2 regions of the Xanthomonas sp. F14 genome follow, and region 2 is predicted to be linked to the other one. Evidence: predicted binding sites of a transcription regulator. Region 2 holds the regulator's gene; the other holds the start of a gene.
The links. The regulator FliA, encoded in region 2, starts transcription of late flagellar genes. The targets are predictions, from matches to a motif close to TAAAGTTTNNCNNNCNNNGGCCGATAA.
Positions count from the first base shown of each region.

Region 1: GGR73_RS06705 (methyl-accepting chemotaxis protein) is a predicted target of FliA. The motif match lies at 5,309-5,335, and genes of this name have one in related genera.

Region 1 is NZ_JACHOM010000001.1:1,538,295-1,545,655, forward strand. Features, by position in the region: gene rnd (ribonuclease D) at 1-129, shown strand, start outside; gene GGR73_RS06680 (H-NS histone family protein) at 602-1,003, shown strand; tRNA gene GGR73_RS06685 (tRNA-Ala) at 1,093-1,168, shown strand; gene GGR73_RS06690 (hypothetical protein) at 1,341-1,517, shown strand; gene GGR73_RS06695 (sensor domain-containing diguanylate cyclase) at 1,716-2,795, shown strand; gene GGR73_RS06700 (chemotaxis protein CheW) at 3,018-3,527, opposite strand; gene GGR73_RS06705 (methyl-accepting chemotaxis protein) at 3,539-5,197, opposite strand; gene GGR73_RS06710 (DNA-3-methyladenine glycosylase) at 5,498-6,118, shown strand; gene GGR73_RS06715 (DEAD/DEAH box helicase) at 6,058-7,361, opposite strand, start outside.
Region 2 is NZ_JACHOM010000001.1:1,092,088-1,099,448, reverse strand. Features, by position in the region: gene flhA (flagellar biosynthesis protein FlhA) at 1-998, shown strand, start outside; gene flhF (flagellar biosynthesis protein FlhF) at 1,763-3,445, shown strand; gene GGR73_RS04785 (MinD/ParA family protein) at 3,432-4,316, shown strand; gene GGR73_RS04780 (RNA polymerase sigma factor FliA) at 4,313-5,080, shown strand; gene cheY (chemotaxis response regulator CheY) at 5,116-5,508, shown strand; gene GGR73_RS04770 (protein phosphatase CheZ) at 5,508-6,134, shown strand; gene GGR73_RS04765 (chemotaxis protein CheA) at 6,137-7,361, shown strand, end outside.

The DNA.
Region 1 (7,361 bases), 450 kb from region 2:
CTGGCCTCGCGCCGGCATCTGGAAACCCTGATCGAACAGCGCAGCTGGCCCGCACCGCTGGGGCAATGGCGCCGCGAAGCGCTGGAAGCGCAGCTGACGCCGTTGCTGGAAGACGCTGCAGCGCAGTGAGGTGATGTAGTGGTCGCCAGGCCAGACATCCACGCGGTCGTGGCGATGCAGGCAAGGCGCAGGCTGACGTTCGCCAGCTGCGCCTGCACATCGCCCGGCCATGGATCGGACCAGCCATTCGAGCAGCATCCCCGTCGATCGCCGCATCTGCCCTTGCACAGCGCGCCATCGAAGCTCGCGCAGTCCATCGGACATGGTTGGCCATCATGCAGTCAATCTCTGGCCGGCGCTGCACGGAGATGTCATCCCGCCTGGCCTGCTGCTGTATCGTTACGGCCGGGGTCGCCGCCTGCGCAAGCACGCTCGGCGACCTCGCCAGGATACTGCGAACCCGCGACCAGACCCTGTGAATAGCCTGCTCGCGTCATGTGCAGGTGCAGGCACACGCAACGGCCGCCCCCGGGCCACATGCCATAATGACGCGCGCCCATTGGGCAACGTCTCCACCCCCTTATTCCGAGGCCATACCTCTGTGAGCAATACCACCTCCAAACTGGATTCCATTGCACAAGCCAAAGCCAAGCTGCTGGACGAGCTGCAGAAGCTGGAAGAACAGGAAAAGACCGAGCGCGCGAGCGAGGCATCCTCTGCGCATGCCACCATCGTCTCGCTGCTTGAGCAGTTTGCCGGCCACTTCAATACCAAGCAGCGCAACGATATTGCCGCTTACCTGGGCACCACCGCTGCACGCAAGGAAGTGGTCAAGAGCGGCCGCAGCGAAGTCAAGCCGAAGTACGAACTGCCGCACACCGGCGAGACCTGGTCCGGCCGCGGCCGCACGCCCAAGGCCTTTGCCGCCTGGGAAGGCTCGGTGTCGTACAAGGAATGGAAGGCCAAGAACCCGGACCTCAAGTTCCCGCTGGTTCGCGAGTGATTGCCGCAGGATCGCGCCCCCCGGGCGGCGATCCAGGCCGCCAGACTGCTTGGCGAATCGCGCGACATGTGGTTAGAATCCAGGCACGTGGGGCGGTAGCTCAGCTGGGAGAGCGTCGCGTTCGCATCGCGAAGGTCGAGGGTTCGATCCCCTTCCGCTCCACCATTGCTTCAATCGTAAAGGCCTCGGAAACGTCATGTTCCCGGGGCTTTTCCGTTCTGGGCCCCTGCACCGGCAGCGCGTCGGCCTGGTGCATGCCAGGCCCCGGTACGGCCATGTCGCCAGGATCACATCGCGCGCGCTAACGTCCGTTTCATCACCATCCCGGACGCAAGCCATGAGCAACAAGCAGAGCCAGCCCGACAAGGCCGCCGACAATCAGCACGGTGTTTCGGAGAGCCAGCAGGATCGCAAACAGGATGAGGCCGCCAAGCAGCGCCCCGGGCAGAAGGACATGCAGATCCATGACGAACAAACCCGCCGCCCCAAGGGCAACGACGGCCAGGGCGAATGAGGCGCCCGGCAAGGCGGCCCTGCAGCGCGCCAGCGTAACGTCGCTGCCCCGCCCTGCCCGATGTGGCAAGATCGGTGACGGGCGTCATCCGCTGGGGCGGATGAGGTCTGCGCCAACCAACGCGTGCGACGGTCCAAGACACGGTATCGCCATGCGCACATCCATCGCCTGACGGCGCCTTGTTCCGGTGGTCTATCCATGCAGATTCCTGACGCGTCCGCGTTGCACCTCTTTCACGCGACGCTGCTGCCGCGCAACGCCGCCGTTGCGGCGCGACTGCCGGCGAACGAAGACGAACGTCTGGCCGCATTGCAGGACTACCAGCTGCTGGACACTGCACCGGAGCCGGTCTACGACGCCTTCGCCTCGAGCGCGGCCGAGGTCTGCGGGACGCCGATGGCCCTGATTTCGCTGATCGACACGCAGCGCCAGTGGTTCAAATCGAAACTGGGCATGGCGCCACGCGAAACCCCGCGCGAACTGTCGTTCTGTGCGCACGCGATCCTCGAGCCCGATCAGGTGATGGAGGTTGGCGACACCCACCAGGATGCGCGCTTCGTGGGCAATGCGCTGGTCACCGGCGAGCCGCAGATCCGCTTCTATGCCGGCGCCCCGCTGCTGACCTCCGATGGGATCGCGCTGGGCACGCTATGCGTGCTGGATCGCACACCCCGGCGCCTGTCGGCAGCCGAGCGCGACGCACTGCAGGCGCTGGCACGGCAGGTCGTCGACACCATCGAGCTGCGCCGTGCGGCCAAGCTGGTCGAGCTGGACGCGCTGCGCGACGAACTCACCGGCATGTGGAACCGCGCCGGTCTGGAACATGCGCTGCAGACACACGCACAGAGCTCGCCCACTGCCGCCACGCCATCGCTCGCCCTGGCGCTGATCGAGCTGGATGGCTTCAAACGGCTGAGATTGCAGGCGGGCGCCGCGGCGGCGGATGCAACGCTGATCCAGGCTGCCAGGGTGATCGAAGCGCAGTTGCCGGATGCCGCCACGGTGGCACGATTGAGCCGGGATCAACTCTGTATTGCCTTGCCGGAAACAGCGGCAACCAAGGCAATGGAGCTGATCGAGGCTGTGCGCAAGGCGATCGACACGGCAAGCTGGCCAGCCGGCGCACTGACGATCAGCGCAGGGCTGGTCGAGGTGGCAGCCGGTGCCTCGCTCGACAGCAATGCCTTGCTGGCGCGCGCGCGGCACGCCCTGCAGGGCGCGATCGGCAATGGACGCAACCGCGTGCAGCGCTTCAATGGCTGGCATCTGCAGGCCTGAGCGGCAGACCGCGCGTGGGCTCGGCGAGGTAGGCCAGCAGGGCGCTGATCGACACGACTGCGCAACCTTGAATCGCTAGATCGATGCCTGTGTACGGCTGCAGGCTCTCCACTTACGACCGCAGTGCACACACACCCGCCAGCGCGCCTGTCTTGCGTGGCTAACGCGTGTAGCGATCAGCTGCCAGGCGGCAGCCGTATCGCCAGCTGCGCTTGGCCAGGCTCAGGCTGCCAGCGCATCGGCGTTGCCGGCGATTTCGTCCACCTGCAGCACCTGCTCCATCTCCAGCAGCACCACGAAGCGCTCGCCCACCTTGCCCATGCCGCGCAGCAGGTCGCGGCGGATATGCGTGCCGAACGATGGCGCCGCTTCGATGTCCTGATCGGCCAGTTCGATCACCGCGTTGACCGCATCGACCAGCACCCCGATCACCTGCGTTCCCTGCGCCTGCTCGGTGGCCAGGATCACGATGCAGCTGCGCTTGCCGATCGCGCTGTCGGCGCGCCCCAGCCGTGACTGCAGATCCACCACCGGCACCACCGCACCGCGCAGGTTGATCACCCCGCGCACGCAGGCCGGCATCGACGGCACCGGCGTGGGTGCGCGGTACTGGATGATTTCGCGAATGCCAAGAATGCTGATGGCGAAGGTTTCGCCATCCAGCTGGAAGGTCAGGTACTGGGCCGCCGCATCGGCGTCGCCAAGCATCACATCGGGGGTCTGTGCAGTCATCGATCGGTCTCTCAGAAGCGGGCGAACTGGCCTTCGTCCGGGCCCTCGGACATCGCATAGGCCGGTGCTGCGGCACTGCGCCAGCCGCGCGCACCGGGCGCACGTGCCGGGCGTGCGGCGGCCACCTTGCCGCGCTTGGGCGGCGTGCTCGCCGGCCCCTGCCCGCCCAGGCGGAAGAACGCCATGCTCTGCTGCAACTGCTCGGCCTGCGCGCTCATTTCCTCGGCAGTGGCGGCCAGTTCTTCGGATGCGCTGGCGTTCTGCTGGGTGGTCTGGCTCAGCTGCACCACCGCCGAATTGATCTGGCTGACACCGGAGGATTGTTCTTCGGAAGCCGCGGAAATCTCCTGCACCAGGTCCGAGGTGCGCTTGATGCTGGGCACGATGGTGTCGAGCAGACGGCCGGCGCGATCGGCCAGTTCGACGCTGGAACTGGCCACCTCGCCGATCTCCTGCGCGGCCACCTGGCTGCGTTCGGCCAGCTTGCGCACCTCGGCGGCCACCACGGCAAAGCCCTTGCCGTGTTCGCCGGCGCGCGCCGCTTCAATCGCTGCATTGAGCGCGAGCAGATTGGTCTGATATGCGATGTCGTCGATGATGCCGATCTTCTGCGCGATCTGCTTCATCGCCTGGGTGGTGGCGACCACCGCTTCGCCGCCTTCGATGGTCTCCTTCGCGGCCTGCGTGGCCATGCCATCGGTGATGCGGGCGTTTTCGGTGTTCTGGCTGATCGATGCGGTCATCTGCTCCAGCGAGGCGCTGGTTTCCTCCACACCGGCGGCCTGTTCGCTGGCGGCCTGCGACAACGACTGCGCGGTGGCGCTGACTTCCTCCGACGCGCTGGCCAGGGTTTCGGCACTGGTGTTGACCTCGCCGACCACCTGCGACAGCTTCTGCACCATCGTGCGCATCGCTTCGAGCAGCTGCGCGGTTTCGTCGCGGCCATGCACGTCGATGCGCATGGTCAGATCGCCTTCGGACAGCCCGTTGGCCACCGTTACCGCGCGGCGGATCGGGCCGGTGACGCTGCGGCTGATCACCACGCCGAGAACCGCGCCGAGCAGCACACCGCCGCAGATGATGGCCATCAGCAGCTTGGAGCTGCGCGCGTGGATGCTGCCGGCCTCGGCATTGGCCGAGGCAGCGCTGCGCTCGCGCAGGCCGCTCAGATCGGTCATCAAGGTATCGACTTCATCCGAGCTGGCACGCACCGCACGCGAGAGTTCGGCCAGTTCCGGATTGGCGTCGCGCAAGGCTTCGCGGTTGGCGGCGTCGATGAAGCGGCCGCGCTCTTCCAGGTATTTCTGCCAGGCGCGGTCGAACTGCGCCAGCTTGTTCCTGCCTTCCTCGGTCTGGAAGCTGGAACGCGCGCGCGTCATGTAATCGACCACCTTGGCGGTGTACTTGTCGATGTTCTGCACATGCGACTGGCGCTCTTCGGCGCTGCTGGCCAGCAACAGGTTGGCGCGTGCGCGGCCGGCGTAGATCAGATTGATATTGGCCTCCTTGACGTTCGACAAGCCGAGCAGCTCGCGCTCGTAAAGCGAGGTCGACAGGTCGCTGATCCGACCGGAGTTGGAATAACCCACCCACCCGATGCATGCGCCGATCGCCGAGACGATCAGGAACGCCACGATCAGCCTGGTTCCGATTCTGAAGTTGCCTAACATTGGGGAGTTCTCTTGAAGGTAGTGCATGCGCGACCTGCGTCGCAGGGTCGCCCGATGGCCTGGTGCGGGTGCCGCTCACTGTGTGCGGCTTGTCTAACCAATCGCTAATGGCTATCGGCGACGGCAAAACGCGCTTGAGATGCAAACGGCACTTAACCGCGTATTCACACCATCGGATATGCGCTTTTGTGACCGGTCACGCGCTCGTACGGTCCGCGTTCGGAAAATTCCTACCCCTGATTTCTGCCGTGTCCGGAACAGTCCGCTGGGACATCACGACTGCGCGGTTAGGCTTGGCGCATGTCATTACAAGCACTTCCACGCAGCTTCTATGCGCACGATGCCCGCCAGGTCGCGCCGCGCTTGCTCAACAAGGTATTGGTCAGCGCGGAAGGACGCCGCGGCCGCATCACCGAGGTCGAGGCGTATTGCGGCAGCGAAGATCCGGCCGCACATTCGTTTCGCGGCATGACCCCGCGCACGCAGGTGATGTTCGGCGCACCGGGGCATCTGTATGTGTATTTCATCTACGGCATGCACTGGGCGATCAACGCGGTGTGCGGTGGCGCGCCCGGGCATGCGGTGCTGATCCGCGCGCTCGAACCGCTGGCCGGGATCGCCACCATGCAGGCCGCGCGCAACGCCGCCCCGCTCAAGACCTTGACCACCGGTCCCGGTCGCCTGGCCCAGGCATTCGCGGTGAGCGCGACGGACAACGGGCTGGATCTGACCGACGCAGCCGCACGCCTGTGGATCGAGGACGATGGCCTGCCGCCGCCCTCCGCAGCGCTGGCGACACCGCGCATCGGCATCCGCAAGGCGGTGGATGCGCCGTGGCGCTGGGTGGTCCCAAACAATCCCTATCTGTCGCGTCCGCTGCCGCGTGCGACCGGCGCACGCGCGGTGCTGCCGGGCGACTGAGCCAGCCATTGCTCCATCGGCGTCTGCTCGGCGGCGCCCGGCCCACGCTGCAGCAGTCGCAAGGCCTGCTCGGCCTGTTCGTCGCTCAAGTCCTGCAGCGGCTGGAAGCGATCTGCCGCCCACACCGCCATCGGCAGGCCATCGAGATACGCCACACGGTTGCCCGGCACGCGCGCCACACGCTCGCCCGGCAGGAGGCTGCCCAACAGATTGCTCGGGTCGCTCGCACTGACGCACACCCATTGCTGCGGCAAGGCTTGCGCACGCACGCGGCGCAGCGCCGCGATCGCATCCGGCAACGCGAACTGCTCGCCGGACAGCCCGGCGATGAAACGCCCGCCACGGATTTCGCCACGCGCTTCCAGCCGCTGATACATGCGCAGCAACTCGCGCCACGGCGGCAACCACGCCGCCTCGCGCTCCAGCAGCCGCCAGCAGACCACGCCGTAGCGCCGCAACAAGGTATGCGCCACATGTTCGAGCATGTCCTGGTGGCGCTCGCCGGCTTCGGCCAGCGGCAGCTCCGGCAGCGCGCGCACCGGCGCCCAGCGTCCGGCATCGCGGATGCCCAGCGCGCTGGCGCGGCGCCGGTGGCGCGACAGCGCCGAGGGACGCTTGGAGGCCGGCACCAGCAGCGCGCGCAGCCCGGCGTAGCTGTCGCAATGCGCACGCCCACGCATCACCAGTTCGCTCAGGGCATCTTCCAGCTCGGTGCTCATCAGGCGGGCCGCATCGGCAATCTCGTCGAAGAACAAGGCGCCCTGCTGCTGCAACACCCCCGCCACCCGTTGCGCGCGCGAGCCCAGCGGCGCGTCGTCGGCATCGCGTGCCAGGCCGCTCCAACGTTGCGCCTCGCGACGCGGCAGCAACACGATCGGCGTGCTGCGCAACGCGGCACCGCTGCGGCCACCACCGGGCCGCAGCCGCGCCCACACGGTGCGCCCGGCGGTGCACAGCTCGTCCAGCCAGGCCGGTTGATAGTCGCGCACGCGTGCCGGCAGCAGCTCGCTCTCCCACAGCACCGCAGGCGCCTCAAAACCTTCCAGCTGCCCGACCACGCCAGCCAATGCGTCCGGCCCCGCCACCCGGCTGGCACTGTCGAGGTGCTGCCACTCGAACAGGAACCGCGCGTAATCGCGTTGCGCCACCGGCTCGATCTCGCGACGCAAGCGTCCCAGGGTATAGCGATGGATGCGCGCCAGCAGATGACGTTCGCACCATTCTTCCGCCTGTGCCTGCGCGT
Region 2 (7,361 bases):
TCGACCCGCTGGGCCTGGAAGTGGGCTACCGGCTGATTCCGCTGGTGGACAAGAATCAGGGTGGCGAACTGATGGCGCGCATCAAGGGCGTGCGCCGCAAGCTCACCCAGGACATCGGCTTCCTGGTGCCGCCGGTGCATATCCGCGACAACCTGGAACTGTCGGCCAACGCCTATCGGTTGCTGGTGCACGGGGTGCCGGTGGCCACCGCGGAAATCTATCCCGATCGCGAACTGGCGCTGGACCCGGGCGGCGCGCTCGGCCAGCTCGACGGCATCCCCGGCAAGGACCCGGCGTTCGGCCTGGACGCCACCTGGATCCAGCCGCACCAACGCGCCTATGCCGAATCAATGGGCTACACCGTGGTCGACCCGGCCACCGTGGTCGCCACCCATCTGTCGCACCTGATCCGCGAACACGCCCCGGAACTGCTCGGCCACGAGGAAGTGCAGCAGCTGCTGGCGACCCTGGCCAAGACCGCGCCGAAGATGGTCGAAGACCTCACCCCGAAGGCGCTGCCGCTGTCGGTGGTGGTGCGCGTGCTGCAGAACCTGCTGATCGAGCGCATCCCGGTGCGCCAGCTGCGCAAGATCGTCGAAGCGCTGGTTGAACACGCCCCGCACAGCCAGGACCCGACCACCCTCACCGCCGCGGTACGCACCTCGCTGGGCCGCTTCATCGTGCAGGAAATCGCCGGCATGTCGGCCGAGCTGCCGGTCTACACGCTGGCCCCGCAGCTGGAGCGCGTGCTGCAGGAATCCACCCACGGCAACGGCGTGGCGCTGGAGCCCGGCCTGGCCGAGCGCCTGCACCAGAGCCTGGCCGACTGCGTCGGCAAGCAGGAAGCCCGCAACGAACCGGCGGTCGTGCTGGTGCCCGGCCAGGTCCGCGCCGCCCTGGCCCGCCTGGTCCGCCACAGCGTCCCGTCCCTGTCGGTGCTGGCCTACAGCGAAGTGCCCGAAGACAAGCGCCTGAAGCTGGTCGGCACGATCAGCTGAGACCGCCCGCCGACGTAGGAGCGCACCTGGGCGCGACAGGCGTTACCGGCACGGCCCGTCGCGCCCAGGTGCGCTCCTACGACAGGCCAGGCAAGCCGACAACACACCGCAGACGCCGACACCACGGTAGGAGCGCACCCGGGCGCGACAGGCGTTACCGGCACGGCCCGTCGCGCCCAGGTGCGCTCCTACGACAGGCCAGGCAATCCGACAACACACCGCAGACGCCGACACCACGGTAGGAGCGCACCTGGGCGCGACAGGCGTTACCGGCACGGCCCGTCGCGCCCGGGTGCGCTCCTACGAACCTACCCACCACGCCGACCAGCACCCGGCGCCGGAAAGCCGCCACTGGTCCGGATCTCCAATCGATTGCACGGCGCTGGCCGTTTCCAGACGTCCCAAGCGCCTCAGACTGGACCTCCGACCCGCCAGCGCATCCGCCCGCACGACGACGCCAGCGCATCGCCGCCCTGGAAAAAAGTCAATCACGCCATTGACTTAAAGCGCTCGGACCCGGCCGCACGCACAGCCCCGCCCCCGTCCCGATACACCAGCGCCCCCGCGCCGGAACCCCGGCACCCCGTTTTGGCACGCCGCGTGCATTAGCTCTGCCGAGACCGCGGCCAGCGCCACCGCTGCGGGGCGAGAGCAGCACTTGGAACAACCGAACGGGACAGGCAACTCATGACGCTGGCAACACACCCACATTCATCGCGCACCCGTCCGGCGTCCGGCGGGTCCCGTTCCTGGAGGCACTTCGCATGAAAATCAAACGCTTCGTTGCCCCGGACATGCGCACCGCATTCCGCATGGTGCGTGAAGAACACGGCCCGGACGCAGTGATCCTGTCCAATCGCCGCACCGCCGAAGGCATCGAGATCGTCGCTGCCAGCAACTACGACGAAGAACTCGTGCAGCGCGCTCTGGAAACCGCGCGCTCCGAGACGCCGGCCGTTGCCGCCGCGCCGATCCCGTCGGCAGCTGCCCCGCAGGCACCGGCCCCGCAAGCAGCCGCCGCACCGGTCCACGCACCGCTGAAGCCGGCCGCCGATGCCGGCACGAGCCAGCGCCAGCGCGTTGCCAGTGCCGCCGAAGACATGATCGCCGCGATGGCGCTGCGCCAGCCGGTCAACGTGCCGCGCCAGCCGCAGGTGCCCGCACCGGTGCGTAGCGCCGCCGTCCCCTCGCCCGCCGCCCAGGCCCTGGCGCACGCCGTCGCGGTGACCGCCGCACCGCGCCAGGAACACGCGCTGTCGGCCGTGCCGGAACAGCTGTTCGCCGATTTCCTGACCACCGCGCCGGTGCAGCGCGCCGCCGTGCAGGCCGCCCCGGTGCAGGCGGCGACCCCGATCATGGCCGCCGCCGCTGCGCCTGCGCAGGCCGGCTACGACCAGGACGAGGACGCGCTGGACGACGACGCCGACTTCGACCTGGACGCGCTGCCGCAGATCCTGCCGCCGGCCGCGTTGCCGCCGCTGGTGGTCGCCCCGCCGGCGCTGGCCGCGGTGCCGGTCGCCGCCGCCCCGGCGCCGCAGAACGATGAAGAACTCAAGCAGTTGCGTGGCGAGCTGGCGCTGATGCGGCAGATGATCGAGCGCGAAATGAACCGCCTGACCGACGAGCGCCTGCGTGGCTCGCCGGTGCGCGCGCAGGCCCTGGAACTGATGGACGACTACGGCTTCGACGCCGGCCTGATCCGCGACGTGGCACTGCAGATCCCGGCCGATACCGAATTGCACCGCGGCCGCGGGCTGATGCTGGGCCTGCTGTCCAAGCGCCTGCCGGTGGCCCCGGTCGACCCGCTGGAACGCGGCGGCGTGATCGCCCTGGTCGGCCCGACCGGCGCCGGCAAGACCACCACCATCGCCAAGCTTGCCCAGCGCTTCGCCGCCCAGCACGCCCCGCGCGACGTGGCCCTGGTCACCACCGACACCCAGCGCGTCGGCGGCCGCGAGCAGCTGCACAGCTACGGCCGTCAGCTCGGCATCGCCGTGCACGAGGCCGACAGCGCCGAGAGCCTGCTGGAACTGCTCGAACGCCTGCGCGACTACAAGCTGGTGCTGATCGACACCGCCGGCATGGGCCAGCGCGACCGCGCCCTGGCCGCCCAGCTGAACTGGCTGCGCGCCGCGCACCAGGTCACCTCGCTGCTGGTGCTGCCTGCCAACGCGCACTTTTCCGACCTCGACGAGGTCGTGCGCCGCTTTGCCCACGCCAAGCCCCAGGGCGTGGTGCTGACCAAACTTGACGAGACCGGCCGCTTCGGTAGTGCGCTGTCGGTCGTCGTCGATCACCAAATGCCCATCACCTGGGTGACTGACGGACAGCGGGTCCCCGACGACCTGCACCGCGCCAATGCCGCCAGTCTCGTTCTTCGCCTTGAAGATTTGCGGCGCGCTGCCGATAAGCCCTGTACTCCGGAGCACAACCATGCAGTCGCGTGAATACGCCAAGCTGACCAACGCCTTCCCCCTGTCGGCGACCCGTCCCGAGCCCCTGGGCCCGGTGCGCACCATTGCCGTGACCGGTGGCAAGGGCGGCGTGGGTAAAACCAACATCTCCGCCAACCTGGCCGTGGCGCTGGCCGACATGGGCAAGCGCACGCTGCTGCTGGACGCCGACCTGGGCCTGGCCAACCTGGACGTGGTGCTGGGCCTGTCGCCCAAGTACACCCTGGCCGACCTGATCGCCGGCCGCTGCACGCTGGATGAAGTGATCATCGAAGGCCCCGGCGGCGTGCTGGTGGTCCCGGCCGCCTCCGGTCGCCGCCACATGGCCGAACTGGCCCCGGCCCAGCACATTGGCCTGGTCAACGTGTTCTCCGAGCTGGAGCGCGACCTGGACGTGATGGTCATCGACACCGCCGCCGGCATCACCGACAGCGTGCTGACCTTCTGCCAGGCCGCCCAGGACACCGTGGTGGTGGTCTGCGACGAGCCGGCCTCGATCACCGACGCCTACGCGCTGATCAAGGTGCTCTCGCGCGAACGCGGCGTGGACCGCCTGCAGATCATCGCCAACATGGTGCGCGACCCCAACGAGGGCCGCCTGCTGTACGACAAGCTGTCGCGGGTCTGCGAAAAATTCCTCGGCGACGTGTCGCTGAACTACCTCGGCCACGTGCCGCAGGACGACTGGTTGCGCCTGTCGGTGCAGCGCCAGCAGCCGGTCATCAAGGCCTACCCCGCCAGTCCGTCGGCGCAGGCCATTGCAGAAATCGCTCGCCGTACCTCGCGCTGGCAGGCCCCCACCGTGCCGCGCGGCAATGTCGAGTTCTTCGTCGAACGCATCATCCAACGGGGAGTGGCCGCATGAGCACCGCTACCGCAACCACGGCCAGCGCGCAGTACCGCGCCGTGCAGCGCAACAACGCCAACGACATCGTCACCCAGCACGCCGACCTGGTGCGCCGTATTGCCCACCATCTGGCCGCGCGCCTGCCGGCGAGCGTGGAAGTGGACGATCTGATCCAGGCCGGCATGATCGGCCTGATCGAAGCCTCGCGCAGTTACGACTCCGAACAGGGCGCCTCGTTCGAGACCTATGCCTCGATCCGCATCCGCGGCTCGATGATCGACGAAATCCGGCGTGGCGACTGGGTGCCGCGCTCGGTGCACCGCCGCGCACGCGACGCTGCCGCCGCCGTGCGCAAGATCGAACAGCACACCGGCCGCGCCGCCGCCGCCACCGAAGTGGCCGCCGCGATGGAGATGCCGCTGCCCGACTACCTGCGTCTGATGGAAGATGCCGCCCGCGGCCAGGTGCTGAGCCTGGAGTCGCGGATCGAGGATCACGGCGAGCTGGACACCACCGCCAAGGGCGGCCCCAATCCGCAGCAGATGATGGAGCGTGGCGAATTCGGCCGCGAGCTGGGCAAGGCCATCGGCCAATTGCCCGAGCGCGAGCAGCTGGTGCTGTCGCTGTACTACGAACAGGAATTGAACCTGAAAGAAATCGGCGCCGTGCTCGGTGTCAGCGAATCGCGCGTCTGCCAGATCCATGGCCAGGCGGTGGTGCGTCTGCGCGGCCGCCTCAAGGTCTTCGAACTGGCCGATGCCGGTGTCGAAATTGACGAATGATTTTTTCGCGCATTTTTTAGTGTTAGGAGCTTGATGTGAACAAGAACATGCGGATTTTGATCGTGGACGACTTCTCGACGATGCGACGTATCGTCAAGAATCTGTTGGGCGATCTGGGCTTCACCAATACCGCAGAGGCCGAAGACGGCAACAGCGCATTGGCGGCGTTGCGGGCCGGCCCGTTCGATTTCGTGGTCACCGACTGGAACATGCCCGGCATGACCGGCATCGACCTGCTGCGCAACATCCGCGCCGACGCCAAGCTCAAGCACCTGCCGGTGATGATGGTGACCGCCGAAGCCAAGCGCGAGCAGATCATCGAAGCGGCCCAGTGCGGCGTGAACGGCTACATCATCAAGCCGTTCACCGCACAGACGCTGGAAGAGAAGCTGGGCAAGGTGTTCGAACGTCTGGCGGCGACCGCCTGATGAACGCCACCGTGGAAGCCGATGCCGAACGTGCCGCCCTGATCGAGCGCCTGCAGCACGCGCTCGATGCACTGGAAAGCGGTGACCAGGTCGCCTGGCGGCGCGAGGTGGACCACCTCGCCGCGCTGCGCACGCGCCCGATGATGCAGAGCCTGAGCCGGCTCGCGCGCGAACTCGGGCAGGCGCTGGGCGAGCTGCCCACCGTGCCCGAGGAAGCCGGCGAACTGGACGATGCCTGCTCGCGCCTGGACCACGTGGTGGAAATGACCGAGAAGGCCAGCCATCGCACGCTGGACCTGGTCGAGGAATGCCGCGAGCTGGCCAACCAGCTGCGCGACGGTGGCCTGAACCAGGACCAGGGCGCGCTGATGGACAAGATGCGCCATAACCTGACCGAGCTGTCGCTGGCGCAGAGCTACCAGGACCTGAGCGGCCAGATCATCCGTCGCGTGGCCGGCATCGTGCGGCGCGTGCACGAGGGCTTCGGTGCACTCGGCCTGCCGCCGAAGAATCCCGAGCCGAAGAAAGACGACGGCGGTCTTGCCGGTCCTGCAGTCAAGGGCCTGGACCGTCACGCGGTGTCGCAGGACGACGCCGACGACCTGCTGTCCGGATTGGGGCTGTAACCATGAGTGCTGTTCCAGACGATATTGCTGCCGATTTCATTGTCGAGGCCCAGGAGATCCTGGATCGCCTCGGCGAACAGCTGGTGTCGCTGGAACAGGCACCGGACGAAGCCGACCAGCTCAACGCGGTGTTCCGCGGCTTCCACACGCTCAAGGGCGGCGCCGGCTTCCTGGCGATCAAGCCGATGGTGGAGCTCTGCCACGCCGCCGAGGAAACCCTGGGCATGGCGCGCTCCGGCCAGGCGGTGCTGCAGGCGCATCACTTCGATGCCGCGCAGCAGTCGCTGGATTATCTGCAGGCCATGCTGGATGCGATGGGCTCGGGCGAAACCGTGCCGCACGCGCCGGCCTCGCTGATTGCGCAGTTCGATGCCAAGAGCGGCCCGCCGGCGGTCAAGGCCGCGCCCAAGGCCGCTGCCGCAGCACCTGCACACGATGACGCACATGGCGCTGCTGCGCCTGGCGCCAAGGCCGCGCCCAAGGCGGCGGCCAAGGCCGCCGACGCCGAGCAGACCGTGCGCGTGGACACCAAGCGCCTGGATGCCATCGTCAACCTGATCGGCGAACTGGTGCTGTCGCGCAACCGTCTCAAGACCCTGCGCACCCGCCTGCGCGACGAAGAACTCGACCGCGCGGTCAGCACCCTGGACATCGCCACCGCGCGCCTGCAGACCGCGGTGATGCGCACCCGCATGCAACCGGTCAGCAAGGTGTTCGCGCGCTTCCCCAAGGTGGCCCGCGATGTCGCGCGCACGCTGTCCAAGGAAGTGGAACTGGAACTGATCGGCGCCGAGACGGAACTGGATCGCAACCTGGTCGAAGCCCTGGCCGACCCGCTGGTGCACCTGGTGCGCAACGCGATCGACCACGGCATCGAATCGCCGGCCCTGCGCGAAGCCACCGGCAAACCGCGCAGCGGCCATGTGCGCCTGTCGGCGCAGCAGGAAGGCGACTACGTCAGCATCGAGATCCAGGACGACGGCGCCGGCATCGACCCCGAACGCCTGCGCGAAATCGCCCGCAACAAGGGCCTGATCGACGCCGAGGCCGCCGCCCGCCTGAGCACCGACGAGTGCCTGCATTTGATCTTCATGCCGGGCTTTTCGACCAAGGCCGAGGTCACCGACATCTCCGGCCGCGGCGTGGGCATGGACGTGGTGCAATCGCGCATCCGCGAACTCAGCGGACAGATCCAGATCCAGTCCGAACTGGGCCGCGGCAGCCGCT